4 regions of the Kitasatospora sp. NBC_01266 genome follow, and region 4 is predicted to be linked to each of the others. Evidence: riboswitches for the same ligand, from Rfam matches in the RefSeq annotation. Region 4 holds a riboswitch; each other region holds the start of a gene.
What was found. Region 4 has a riboswitch for cobalamin ahead of cobN (cobaltochelatase subunit CobN). Riboswitches for the same ligand answer to the same signal wherever they lie in the genome.
Positions count from the first base shown of each region.

Region 1: another riboswitch for cobalamin. It lies ahead of OG403_RS29260 (HoxN/HupN/NixA family nickel/cobalt transporter); the one in region 4 lies ahead of cobN (cobaltochelatase subunit CobN).
Region 2: another riboswitch for cobalamin. It lies ahead of OG403_RS26815 (cobalamin biosynthesis protein); the one in region 4 lies ahead of cobN (cobaltochelatase subunit CobN).
Region 3: another riboswitch for cobalamin. It lies ahead of OG403_RS23330 (ribonucleoside-diphosphate reductase subunit alpha); the one in region 4 lies ahead of cobN (cobaltochelatase subunit CobN).

Region 1 covers NZ_CP108458.1:6,816,764-6,819,963, forward strand. Annotated here, with positions in the region: gene OG403_RS29250 (helix-turn-helix domain-containing protein) at 1-541, shown strand, start outside; gene OG403_RS29255 (MBL fold metallo-hydrolase) at 525-1,499, shown strand; cobalamin riboswitch at 1,687-1,905, shown strand; gene OG403_RS29260 (HoxN/HupN/NixA family nickel/cobalt transporter) at 1,940-3,091, shown strand; gene OG403_RS29265 (APC family permease) at 3,112-3,200, opposite strand, start outside.
Region 2 covers NZ_CP108458.1:6,180,581-6,183,780, reverse strand. Annotated here, with positions in the region: gene OG403_RS26820 (helix-turn-helix domain-containing protein) at 144-866, opposite strand; cobalamin riboswitch at 1,015-1,149, shown strand; gene OG403_RS26815 (cobalamin biosynthesis protein) at 1,204-2,160, shown strand; gene OG403_RS26810 (cobyric acid synthase) at 2,157-3,200, shown strand, end outside.
Region 3 covers NZ_CP108458.1:5,332,532-5,335,731, forward strand. Annotated here, with positions in the region: gene OG403_RS23330 (ribonucleoside-diphosphate reductase subunit alpha) at 1-1,903, opposite strand, end outside; cobalamin riboswitch at 2,095-2,224, opposite strand; gene OG403_RS23335 (cellulase family glycosylhydrolase) at 2,454-3,200, shown strand, end outside.
Region 4 covers NZ_CP108458.1:2,199,883-2,203,082, forward strand. Annotated here, with positions in the region: gene OG403_RS09030 (VOC family protein) at 1-294, shown strand, start outside; gene OG403_RS09035 (hypothetical protein) at 523-1,239, shown strand; cobalamin riboswitch at 1,362-1,486, shown strand; gene cobN (cobaltochelatase subunit CobN) at 1,516-3,200, shown strand, end outside.

The DNA.
Region 1 (3,200 bases), 4.6 Mb from region 4:
CCTGATGGAACTCCTGGCCACCACCGGGCCGGCGACGGCCGCGCAGTGCGGGCGCGTCCTCGGCGTGCCGCAGGCGAACTGCTCCTTCCATCTGCGCCAACTCGCCAAGTACGGCTATGTGGAGGAGGCCGGGCCGGGGCGCGACCGTCGCGAGCGGCAGTGGCGGGTGGCCGAGGCGCAGCCGACCGTGCGGATCGCCGAGGACGGTGACGCGGTGGTCAAGCAGCAGCTCGAACGACTGGTGGTGGAACGGGAGATGCAGGCGATCCTCGATCACCGGGCGCGCGGTGAGCAGGCGGCGCGGGACGAGGAGCGCGGCGTCCCGAAGGCCGCCGTCACCGCCGCGATCGCCGTGCTCTCCGCTGACGAGGCAGCTGAACTCGAGGCGCAGTGGCTGGCCCTGCTCCAGCCCTACCTCGCCCGGGGCACGGCGGACAGCAGCCGGCTCCGGCCCGGACGCCACCGCGTCCGGTACTTCATGGCGGCGACTCCGCTGCCGGACTTCGAAACGGGGGAGAACGAGAATGACGCGGACGACTGACGGTGGCCCGATCGACTTCGTGAGCGCGGCGCCCATCACCGGTTCCCTGGCGGTCAGTTGGATCCACGGCGCGCCCGGCAGGCGCCCGGCCGACGACCCCGCGATCCAGATCCACCACTACGACGAGCACACCGTCATCCTGCGCCAGAGCAAGTCGGTCAACTACGAGGCGCCGTTCATCTTCCTGCTGTTCGGCAACGACCGGGCCCTGCTGCTGGACACCGGCGCTACGGCCGACCCCGACCTCTTCCCGCTGCGCGCCACCGTCGACCGGCTGATCGCCGAGTGGCTCGACCGGAACCCGGCCGAGCACGACGAGGGCCGCGCGCCCTACGAGCTGGTGATCGCGCACACCCACGGGCACGGCGACCACGTGGCGGCGGACGCCCAGTTCGCCGACCGTCCCGCGACCACCGTGGTTCCCCGGGAGGTCGAGGCCGTCCGGTCCTTCTTCGGCCTCGGCGACAACTGGCCCCTGGCGAAGGCCACTTTCGACCTGGGCGGCCGAGTGCTGGAGATCCTCGCCTCACCGGGGCACCACCAGGCGGCGATCACCAGCTACGACCCGTGGACCGGGCTCCTGTTCACCGGCGACACCGTGCTGCCGGGCCGGCTCTACGTGGCCGACTCCGCCGCGTTCCTCGCCTCGATGGAGCGGCTGGTCGCGTTCGCCGGCACCCGGCCGGTCACCCACGTCCTCGGCTGCCACGTCGAGATGAACCGCCGCCCCGGCGGGGAGTACCCGATCGGCGCCGGCTACCAACCCGACGAGCGGGCCCTGGAGATGACGGTGGATCAGCTGACGGCGATCCGCGACGCGGCGGCGGCCCTGGCCGGCCGGCGCGGTGTGCACCGCTTCGACGACTTCATCCTCTACAACGAGCCGCGCAAGGCCGACATGCTCAAGCTGATGGCCCGCGGCCTGGTCCACCAACTGCTGGACAAGTTCAGGAAGTAGCGGCCGGGCCGGCCGGCTCGCGAATCGCCTCGCCGAACCGCCTCGACTCCCGCGCCCGGTTCGAGGGCGCCGCCGCGTTCGTGGACCACCGCTGTGTGCCCTTGGCTGCAAGAGCAGCGGGCCGAGCACGCCCGCCCAGCACATACCTGCACACCTGCGCAGGCTTGTGGATATTGCCGCCAGGGCCATACGGTGGTCCCGCCGTGGTGTTCGGGAAGACCGGTGCACTGTGCTTGCCACAGGAGTCCGGAGCGGCCCTCGCCACTGTGATCAGGAAGTCCGCGCACACCAGACCCACCGTCACGCGGTGGGCGGTCACTGGACGCTTCACGCGTCCGGGAAGGCCGGGAACGGCGCGGGCGCTTCACCTGTCAGCCAGGAGACCGGCCACGGCACCGCACGACGAACTGTCCACGAGGTGCTGGAGAGGCTGCCCTGAGATGACCCTGCCCAAAACCGCTTCCGCCGCCATACCCGCTTCCGCCGCCATGCCCGAAGCCGCCGCGGCGGCCGGGCCCGCCCGAGCCGCGACCGCCGCCCTGACCTGGGAGCGGCGGGACTGGATCCGTACCGGCGGCCTGCTGGCGGTGATCCTGGGCATGCACGTGGTCGCCTTCTTCGTCCTGGTCACGATGGTCGCCCCGCACCACTACACCGTCGGCAACCAGGTCTTCGGCCTCGGACTCGGCGTCACCGCGTACACCCTGGGCATGCGGCACGCCTTCGACGCCGACCACATCGCGGCGATCGACAACACCACGCGCAAGCTGATGGCGGACGGCAAGCGCCCGGTCTCGGTGGGCTTCTGGTTCGCGCTCGGCCACTCCACCATCGTGGTGGTGCTGGCGGGGTTGGTCGCGGCCGGGGCCAAGGTGGTCGGCACTCTGACCGACGACAACTCGGGTGCCCACAAGCTGCTCGGCCTGGTCTCCACCAGCGTCTCCGGCGGGTTCCTCTACCTGATCGCGGCGCTCAACCTGGTCTCGCTGGCCGGGATCCACCGGGTGTTCAAGGCGATGCGGGCGGGCCAGTTCGACGAGCACGAGCTGGAGAAGCACCTGGACAACCGCGGCTTCATGAACCGCGTGCTGGGCCGGCTGACCAGGTCGATCACCCGCCCCGGCCAGATGTACCCGATCGGGCTGCTGTTCGGCATCGGCTTCGACACCGCGACCGAGGTCACGCTGATGGTGATGGCCGGCTCGGGTGCCGCCGCCGGCCTGCCCTGGTACGCGATCCTCTGCCTGCCGCTGCTCTTCGCCTCCGGCATGAGCCTGTTCGACACCCTCGACGGCACGTTCATGAACTTCGCCTACCACTGGGCGTTCTCGAACCCGACCCGCAAGGTGTACTACAACCTCACCATCACCGGCCTGTCGATCGCCGTCGCCTTCCTGATCGGCACCATCGAGCTGGTCGGCGTGCTGCACGACCAGCTCGACCTGACCGACCCGGTGACCGGCTGGATCTCCGGTGTCGACCTGAACAACGTCGGATTCGTGATCGTCGGCCTCTTCGTGGTGGTCTGGGCCGGTGCGCTGGCGTACTGGCGGCTGGCGAAGGTGGAGCAGCGCTGGCCGTCCGGTCGATGACCGCTCGATAACCGGTCGGCTCAGCGCATTCCGGTCGGTGCGGGGTGCCGCGGCGGGATGTCGAGCCGGAACCGCAGGCGGCAGATCACCGCGTTGGTGTGCCGGCGGA
Region 2 (3,200 bases), 4.0 Mb from region 4:
GCGCTGACACGGCCTTTCCAGTCCACCGCGAGCCGTGCGGCGCGGCCACCGCAACGCCGCCGTCCGGGCTCGGCGGAAGCGGCAGGGGAGCCGACCGGGCCGGGCTGCTCAGACCGGCAGGGGAGCCGACCGGGCCGGGCTGCTCAGACCGGCAGGCCGCCGGTGTCCCGGCCGGCCAGCAGGCTCCAGAACCGGTCGACCGGCGCCTGCTCGGGCTCCGGTGGGCGCGGTCCCGGCTCGGCCGCGGGCGCGGCACCCCAGCTGCCCGCGCCCCAGTGCGAGGGCACCTGGTACTCGCCGCACAGCCCCGCCAGCACCGTGCCCAGGGTCTGCCGGGGCACCGGGACCAGCGCGCCGATCGCCGCCAGCTGGGCCCGCCAGCGCCCGTCCACGCACTGGCGCAGCCGCTGCTCCAGCTCGGGGCCGGCGCCCCGGACCCGGACCAGGTCGCGCAGGGTCAGCCCGAGCACCTCGGCCAGCGCGGCGCTGCACTCCTCGTCCCAGCTCCAGCGCCCGGTCGACTCGGCGTCGGTGTAGCTGCGCAGGCCCACCCCGATCCGGTTCGCGGCCTGCTCCCGGGACAGCTCGCGGGCCACCCGGAAGTCGCGCAGCGTGCCGGGCGCCGCGCCCATCAGCTGGTCCGCCGGACACCACAGCACCCGGGCCAGCGCGATCAGTTCCGTCTCGTCGGGGCGCAGTTCGCCGCTCTCCCAGCCGGTCACATGGGTGGGCAGCAGGCGCACGCCGTGCGCGGCCAGCGCCTTGGTCACCTGCTCGGCGGTCAGGCCGAGGGCCTCGCGGTGCGCGCGAGCGGCCTGCGGGGAGAACGGGACCGGGGTGGGGGCCGGTGGCCGGCTTCTTCGCATGCGCCGACGCTAGGGGCGGGACGGGCGCGGCCGCAGCCGCCGAACGCACGAAGTCGGGTGGTGGGCCGCCGAGGGCCGTTGGCGATCCACCTGGTTGACTCCCCCTTGACAGGCGTGATGGGATCCTCGGGCCAAACGGAGGCAAGGAGAGGAAGCCGGTGCGAATCCGGCGCGGTCCCGCCACTGTCACCGGGGAGCACGCCCGACGTACGGTCACGGCGGCCCGCCACAGGGTTGTTGGAAGGCCCGGGTGTGTGTCAGCCACCCGGGAGCCAGGAGACTCTCGCCGCCGGTACGTCGATCCAGGGCGCGGACCCTGAGTGAGGACACACGACACATGGCGGGGGTTTTCCACCGCGCGCTTCCGTACGCCCTGGGCGCCGTGGCCGGCTACGCGGCCGACGCCCGGTTCGGCGACCCTCGGCGCGGCCACCCGGTGGCCGCCTTCGGCCGCGCGGCCACCTTGCTCGAACGCGCGCTCTGGCGCGACCACCGGGGCGCCGGGGCGCTGCACACCGCCCTGTGCGTGGGTGCGGTGGCGGGCGGCGCGGCGGTGCTGGGCCGGGCGCTGCACCCGGACCGCCGGGACGGCGCGGCGCTCACCGCCGCCGCCACCTGGACCGTGCTCGGCGGCAGCTCGCTCACCCGCGAGGCGCGCACCATCGGCGCCGCGCTGACGGCCGGTGACCTGGCCGCCGCCCGGCGGCGCCTGCCGCACCTGTGCGGTCGCGACCCGAGCGCGCTGGACGAGCAGCAGATCGCCCGCGCCGTGGTCGAGTCGGTGGCCGAGAACACCGCCGACGCCGTGGTCAACGCCCTGGTCTGGGGCGCGCTCGCGGGCGCGCCGGGCCTGCTCGGCTTTCGCGCCGTCAACACGCTGGACGCGATGGTCGGCCACAAGTCGCCGAAGTACCGCCGGTTCGGCTGGGCGGCGGCCCGCCTGGACGACGTGGCCGGCTGGCCCGGCGCCCGGCTGACCGCGCTGCTCACGGTGGCGGCGGCCGAGCGGCCGAGCACCGCCTGGCGCGTCTGGCGGCGCGACGGCGGCGCGCACCCGAGCCCGAACGCCGGGCAGGCCGAGTCGGCCTTCGCGGGCGCGCTCGGCGTGCGGCTGGGCGGGACGCTGCGCTACGGCACCCGCGAAGAGCACCGCCCGGTGCTGGGCGCCGAGCTGCGCCCGGTGGCGGCGGCGGACATCGAACGGGCCTGCCGGCTGTCGCGCCGGGTCGGGCTGCTGGCGTTGGGGACCACGGTGGCACTGCGCGCCGCGGTACTGCGGAGGGGACGGATATGAGCAACGCGCTGCTGGTGGCGGGCACCACCTCGGACGCCGGGAAGAGCGTGGTGACCGCCGGGATCTGCCGCTGGCTGGTCCGCCGGGGCGTCAAGGTGGCCCCGTTCAAGGCGCAGAACATGTCGCTCAACTCGATGGTCACCCTGGACGGCGCGGAGATCGGCCGGGCCCAGGTGATGCAGGCGCAGGCGGCCCGGGTGGAGCCGGAGGCCGCGATGAACCCGGTGCTGCTCAAGCCCGGTGCGGACGGCCGCAGCCAGGTGGTGCTGCTGGGCCGGGCGGTCGCGGAGGTCGGCGCGCTGGACTACCGCGAGCGCAAGCCCTACCTGCTGGAGCGCTCGCTGGAGTGCCTGGCCGACCTGCGCCGCCGGTTCGACGTGGTGATCTGCGAGGGGGCCGGCTCGCCCGCCGAGATCAACCTGCGTGATCGCGACATCGCCAACATGGGCCTGGCGCGGGCCGCCGAGCTGCCGGTGGTGGTGGTCGGCGACATCGACCGCGGCGGGGTCTTCGCCGCGATGTTCGGCACCCTGGCCCTGCTCTCGCCCGAGGACCAGCGGCTGGTGGCGGGCTGGCTGGTGAACAAGTTCCGGGGCGACGCGCGGCTGCTCGGGCCCGGCCTGGACATGCTGCACGAGCTGACCGGGCGTCCGGTGCTCGGCACCCTGCCGATGCTGCCCGGCCTGTGGCTGGACGCCGAGGACTCGCTGGACCTGGGTGCGGTGGTGGACCGCTGCTCGGCGGGGCCGTTCGGCGCCGACGTGCTGCGGGTGGCCGTGCTGCGGCTGCCCCGGCTCTCCAACTTCACCGACCTGGACGCGCTGGCCCAGGAGCCCGGGGTGCTGGTCCGCTGGGCCACCCGGCCCGAGGAGCTGGCCGACGCCGACCTGGTGGTGCTGCCCGGCACCCGGGCGACCGTCGCCGACCTGGCCTGGCTGCGCGAGCGCGGTCTGGAGCAGCCGCTGCGCGAGCGGGCGGCGGCCGGGCGCCCGGTGCTCGGGATCTGCGGCGGCTACCAGATGCTGGGGCGGCGGATCGTG
Region 3 (3,200 bases), 3.1 Mb from region 4:
GCTTGAACAGGTTGGAGACCTGCGGCTCGATGCACTCGTAGACGCCGGCGATCGAGGCGATGGTCGCGGTCGGTGCGATCGCCAGCAGCAGCGAGTTGCGCAGGCCGGTGCGGGCGATCGTGCCGCGCAGCGCCGTCCAGCGCTCGGTCCACTGCGGGGTGGCGTCGGCGAAGTGGTCGATGTGCAGCTGGCCGCGGGCGGCGCGGGTCTCGGCGTAGGCCGGGTGCTGCCCGAACTGCTCGGCCAGCTCGCTGGAGCGCTCGTAGGCGGTCAGCATGATCCGCTCGGCGATCAGCGTGGAGAGCCGCTTGGCCTCGGCGGAGTCGAAGTCCAGGCCGAGCCGGAAGAAGACGTCCTGCAGGCCCATCACGCCCAGGCCCACCGGCCGCCAGCGGGAGTTGGAGGTGGCGGCCTCGGTGGTCGGGTAGAAGTTGATGTCCACCACCCGGTCCAGGAAGGTCACGGCGGTGCGCACGGTGGCGTCCAGCCGGGCCCAGTCCATGGCGTTCACCAGGTCGGCGGCGGTGGCGCCGGCGGCCACGTGGGCACCGAGGTTGACCGAGCCCAGGTTGCAGACCGCGGTCTCGGAGTCGTCGGTGACCTCCAGGATCTCGGTGCACAGGTTGGAGGAGTGCACCGTGCGGCCGGGCAGCGCGGTCTGGTTGGCGGCGCGGTTGGCGGCGTCCTTGAAGGTCATCCAGCCGTTGCCGGTCTGCGCCAGGGTGCGCATCATCCGGGCGTACAGGGTCTGCGCCGGGATGGTGCGGACCGCCTTGCCGGCCAACTCGGCCTTGCGGTAGGCCTCGTCGAACTCCTCGCCCCACAGGTCGACCAGCTCGGGCACGTCGGCCGGCGAGAAGAGCGACCAGTCGGCGTTGGCGTTGACCCGGCGCATGAACTCGTCCGGGATCCAGTGCGCCAGGTTGAGGTTGTGGGTGCGGCGGGCCTCTTCGCCGGTGTTGTCGCGCAGTTCGAGGAACTCCTCGATGTCCGCGTGCCAGGTCTCCAGGTAGACGCAGGCCGCGCCCTTGCGGCGGCCGCCCTGGTTGACCGCGGCGACCGAGGAGTCCAGGGTGCGCAGGAACGGCACGATGCCGTTGGACTTGCCGTTGGTGCCGCGGATCAGGCTGCCGCGCGAGCGGATCCGGGTGTAGGACAGGCCGATGCCGCCGGCGTGCTTGGAGAGCCGGGCGATCTGGGCGTACCGGGAGTAGATCGAGTCCAGGTTGTCCAGCGGCGAGTCCAGCAGGTAGCAGCTGGACATCTGCGGGTGCCGGGTACCGGAGTTGAACAGGGTGGGCGAGCTGGTCAGGTACTCCAGGCGGCTCATCAGCCGGTAGAGCTCGGCGACCTCGGCCACCGACTGCTCGCTGTCGCCCACCGCCAGGCCGCAGGCGACCCGGAGCAGGAAGTGCTGCGGGCGCTCCACCACCTTGCGGGTGATCGGGTGACGCAGCAGGTAGCGGGACTGCACGGTGCGCAGGCCGAAGTACTCGAAGCGGTCGTCGCCCTGCTCGTCGATCAGCGCGTTCAGCGCCGCGGCGTGCTTGGCCACGAAGGCGGCGGTGGTGTCGCCGATCAGGCCCTCGGCGTGGCCGACGGCGATCGAGGCGGTGAACGAGGTGGCGCCCTGGCCGTTCGCCTCGTCGGCGATCTCCTGGGCGAGCAGCCGGGCGGCCAGCTTCGAGTACTGGGGGTCCTCGGCGATCATCGAAGCGGCGGCGTCCACGGCCAACCCGCGAAGCTCGGCGAAGTCCGAGCCGGCATGGCGGCCGCGCAGCGCGGCGGCGGCGACGTGGCCGGGGTCCACCTGGGGGAGGTCGGCGCTTCGGTCGGTGAGCAGCCGGAGCAGCGCAGTACCGGGGTCGGTCTGGGCGGCGTCGGCGTGTCCCTGTGAGGGCAGGGAAGCAACTGAGGCAGCGACGGTCAAGGCGCTCTCTCCTGGGGCGGCGGCGGGCTGGGAGGCGTCCGTGGCCTGTGCGCGCCGGGCAGGGGAGATGGGCACGCCGAATCGTTGCGGCGCGCGCGTCGTCACCCTGGCCTGCCCGCGAGGCCGGACGGTACTGCGGTGCGTGAAAGGCCTCTGCGGGGAGGCCGGGCGGCACACCGTCGGCAGGTACTCGGACTGGCGGGCCACCCGGGGGCGGGCCCGCTCACCGCTGCGGGGCAGTCCCGGATTCGCACCGGGTTCCCCTGCGTCGACAGCGAGAGTGAGCATACATGTAGTGGTGGCCCCTTCGAGGCACCCCATATGTAGTGTCATGTGTAGTGTCGCGCACACAGCGGGCAGTAAGGCGGTCGGTGCCGGAAGGTCGCCTGACGCCGCGTCGGCGACCGGTCGCGGCTCCGCGGGACGGGGGTCGCCCCGCCACGCGGCGGTCTCAGAACGCTGGCCTAGGCTGTGCCGCATGGTGAGGGACACGGGGAGAAGGCAGCGCCTACGGGCGGCGTTGGTGGCGTTCATCGTATCGGCGGTCGCGACCGTCCTCGCCGGCACCGTCACCACCGCTTCGCCCTCGGCCGGGGCCGCCGCCAAGCCGGGCCCCGGAGCCGTCACGGCCGGCGGGTCGCCCGTGCCGAGCCAGGCGCCGGCGGACCCGGGCAAGCCGCTGCGGATCGGCATCTCCTACGGGGACACCCTCACCTGGAAGAACGACCAGGACCTGGCGACCGGCCTGGGTGACGCCGTGGACACCGGCTCCAAGTGGATCCGGGTCGACCTGTCCTGGGACGACATCCAGCCGGACAGCCCGAAGACCTACGAGTGGCAGCGGTTCGACCGGGTCCTCAGCGCCGCCAAGGCCCGCGGCCTGGAGGTGCTGCCCACCATCGGCTACACCCCGCCGTGGGCCCGCAAGGCGAGCTGCGCCTCGGACGACGCCTGCCCGCCGGCCGACCCGAACCTGTTCGCCGCCTTCGCCGCGGCCGCCGCCAAGCGGTACGCCCCGCAGGGCGTGCACACCTGGGAGGTGTGGAACGAGCCGAACATCCCGTTCTGGGCACCGGCCCCCGACCCGGCCGCCTACACTCAACTGCTCGGCGACACCAGCAAGGCGCTGCGTGCCGCGGACCCCAAGGCCTACATCCTGCTCGGCGGCCTGGCGGCGGTGAGCACCGGCCAGGACGCCGGCTACGTCTCGCAGGGCGACTTCCTCACCGCGGTCTGCAAGCTGGGCGCCAACAAGATGGTGGACGCGATC
Region 4 (3,200 bases):
TGGCTCACGGTCGGCCCGGTCGGCCAGCCGGACGTCTCGCTCGTGCTGATGGCCGTGCCCGGCGCGCCGGTCTTCGACGCGGACACCCAGGCGCAGATCCGCGAACTGACCGCCAAGGGCGGCGCCGGCTCGGTCTTCCTGACCACCGACGACTGCGACGCCGCGTACCAGGAGCTGTCGGCGCGCGGCGTGGAGTTCAACGAGAAGCCGACCGACCAGCCCTACGGGCGCGACTGCGGCTTCCGCGACCCGTCCGGCAACAACATCCGGCTCACCCAGCTCGCCCCGATGTGACGCCGTCGAGCGGCAGCCGCGCCCGGCCGACCCGAGAGCGGGTCGGCCGGGCGCTGTCGTGGCCATGCCGCGGGGGACCTGTGAGGGATCGGCGCACGCCGTAACGAATGCCGTGGTCTCCGTCACGAACGGGGCTGCCGAGTGGAGTCGACCGGTCCTGTTGCGCTATCAACTATGCCTACACGGTCGTCCGCTGACGGCCCATGGCAAACAACGGGGCATAACTTCATGAGCACCATCAGCAGCACCAAGGCTGTCCGCGGCATGATCGGACTGGCCACCGTCGGCGTCTTCGCGCTGACCGGCTGCGGTCCGGACGAGGTCACCAGCACCACGCCGCCCGCCAGCGCCGCGGCGAGCGGCGGGTTCAAGGACACCACCGCCAAGCCGAGCGCACCGGCGAGCGGCGGCGCGACCAAGGCGGCCAAGCCGACCACGTCGGCCGCGCCGACCGCCACCGCCGACACGGGCGGTGGCGGCGACGACGGGAAGGTGGCCACGGCCGGGCAGAGCTTCAAGATCGGTCAGACCGCGCAGCTCCCGTTCGTCTACGGGGACACCAAGGGCACCATCGCGCTGACCGTCACCACGATCGAGGCGGGCGACCCCGCCGACCTGGCCTCGCTGAAGCTGGGCGACCAGGTCTCCGGCAAGATCCCGTACTACATCCGCTACACGATCAAGAACGTCGGCAGCACCGACCTCTCGTTCAGCACCGTGGACCACATGACCGGCCTGCTGCCGGACGGCACCCAGGGCCAGGACGTGATGGTGATCGGCGAGTTCGACAAGTGCAAGACCGACTCGCTGCCCAGCGGCTTCACCAACGGCCAGACCGCCCAGGGCTGCGCGGTGGTGCTCGCACCGTCGCCCGCGGTGAAGATCACGACGGCCCAGTACTGGGGCGAGCCCTTCTCGCTGGAGAAGGGGCTGACCTGGAAGTAGTCCGCAGGGCCGGCGGCTGAGCCGGCCTCGAGGCGGTGCGGAGAGTGCGCTGGTGCGCGCTCCCCGCACCGCCTTCGCGCCGTCGGGTGCCCGTTAGGATGTCCGCCGGGTGGGCCGCCTGGTCCGCTCACGCCCGAGACGGCGTCAGGGGAGGAAACCGGTGCGACACCGGTGCGGTCCCGCCACTGTGACCAGGGCTCAACGGGCCTTGGGAGCCAGGAACTCCCGCCGTCTCCCCCAGCACCCGGGGCGCGGACCCCGAGGAAGGCCAGCCGCGTGATCCTGCTGCTCTCCACCTCCGACACCGACCTGCTCTCGGCCCGCGCCAGCGCCGGGCCGGTCCCCTACCGCCTGGGCAACCCGGCCCGGCTGCGCGCCGAGGACCTGCCGGAGCTGCTGGACGGCACCGACCTGGTGGTGGTCCGGCTGCTCGGCGGCCGACGCGCCTGGCAGCAGGGCCTGGATGCGCTGCTCGCCGGGCCGCGCCCGGTGATCGTGCTCAGCGGCGAGCAGGCGCCGGACGCGCAGCTGATGGAGCTGTCCACCGTCCCGGCGGGCCTGGCGGCCGAGGCGCACGCCTACCTCGCGCACGGCGGCGCCGCCAACCTGGCCGAGCTGGCCGCCTTCCTCTCCGACACCGTGCTGCTCACCGGGCACGGCTTCGCGCCGCCCGCCTCCGCGCCCGACTGGGGCCCGCTGGAGCGCACCGCCCGCCGCGCCGAAGGCCCGCTGGTGGCCGTCCTCTACTACCGCGCGCACCACATGAGCGGCAACACCGCCTTCGTCGACTCGCTCTGCGCCGCGATCGAGGACGCGGGCGGGCGGGCCAAGCCGCTCTACTGCTCCTCGCTGCGCGGTGCGCCCGCCGAGCTGCTGGCCGAACTCGGCAGCGCCGACGCCATCGTGACCACCGTGCTGGCGGCCGGCGGCACCCGGCCCGCCGACGCGCAGGCGGGCGGCGACGAGGAGGCCTGGGACGCGGGCGCACTGGCCGCACTGGACCGGCCGATCCTTCAGGCGCTCTGCCTGACCTGGTCGCGCGAGACCTGGCAGTCCAGCGACGACGGCCTCTCCCCGCTGGACACCGCCACCCAGGTCGCGGTGCCGGAGTTCGACGGGCGGCTGATCACCGTGCCGTTCTCCTTCAAGGAGCTGGACGAGGACGGGCTGACCGTCTACGTCGCCGACCCCGAGCGCTGCGCCCGGGTGGCCGGGATCGCGGTCCGGCACGCCCGGCTGCGCCACATACCCGCCGCCGAGCGGCGGTTGGCCGTGGTGCTCTCCGCCTACCCGACCAAGCACGCCCGGGTCGGCAACGCGGTCGGCCTGGACACCCCGGCCAGCGGGGCCCGCCTGCTGCGCCGCCTGCGCGACGAGGGCTGGGAGCTGGGCGAGGGCTTCCCGGGGATGGAGCCCGTCGAGGGCGAGCACGAGGGTGACGCGCTGATCAAGGCGCTGATCGACGCCGGTGGTTACGACCAGGACTGGCTCACCGAGGACCAGCTGGCCCGCAACCCGGTGCGCATCCCCGCCGCCGACTACCGCCGCTGGTACGCCGAACTGCCCGCCGCGCTGCGCGAGCGGGTCGAGGAGCACTGGGGTCCGGCGCCCGGCGAGCTCTACCTGGACCGCAGCCGGAACCCGGACGGCGACCTCGTGCTGGCCGCGCTGCGCGCGGGCAACCTGCTGGTGCTGGTCCAGCCGCCGCGCGGCTTCGGCGCCAACCCGGTGGCCATCTACCACGACCCCGACCTGCCGCCGAGCCACCACTACCTGGCCGCCTACCGCTGGATCGCCGCCGCACAGGCGGACGGCGGCTTCGGCGCCGACGCCGTGGTGCACCTGGGCAAGCACGGCAACCTGGAGTGGCTGCCCGGCAAGACCTCCGCGCTCTCCGCCGAGTGCGGGCCGGACGCGGCGCTCGGCGACCTGCCGCTGATCTACCCGTTCCTGGTCAACGA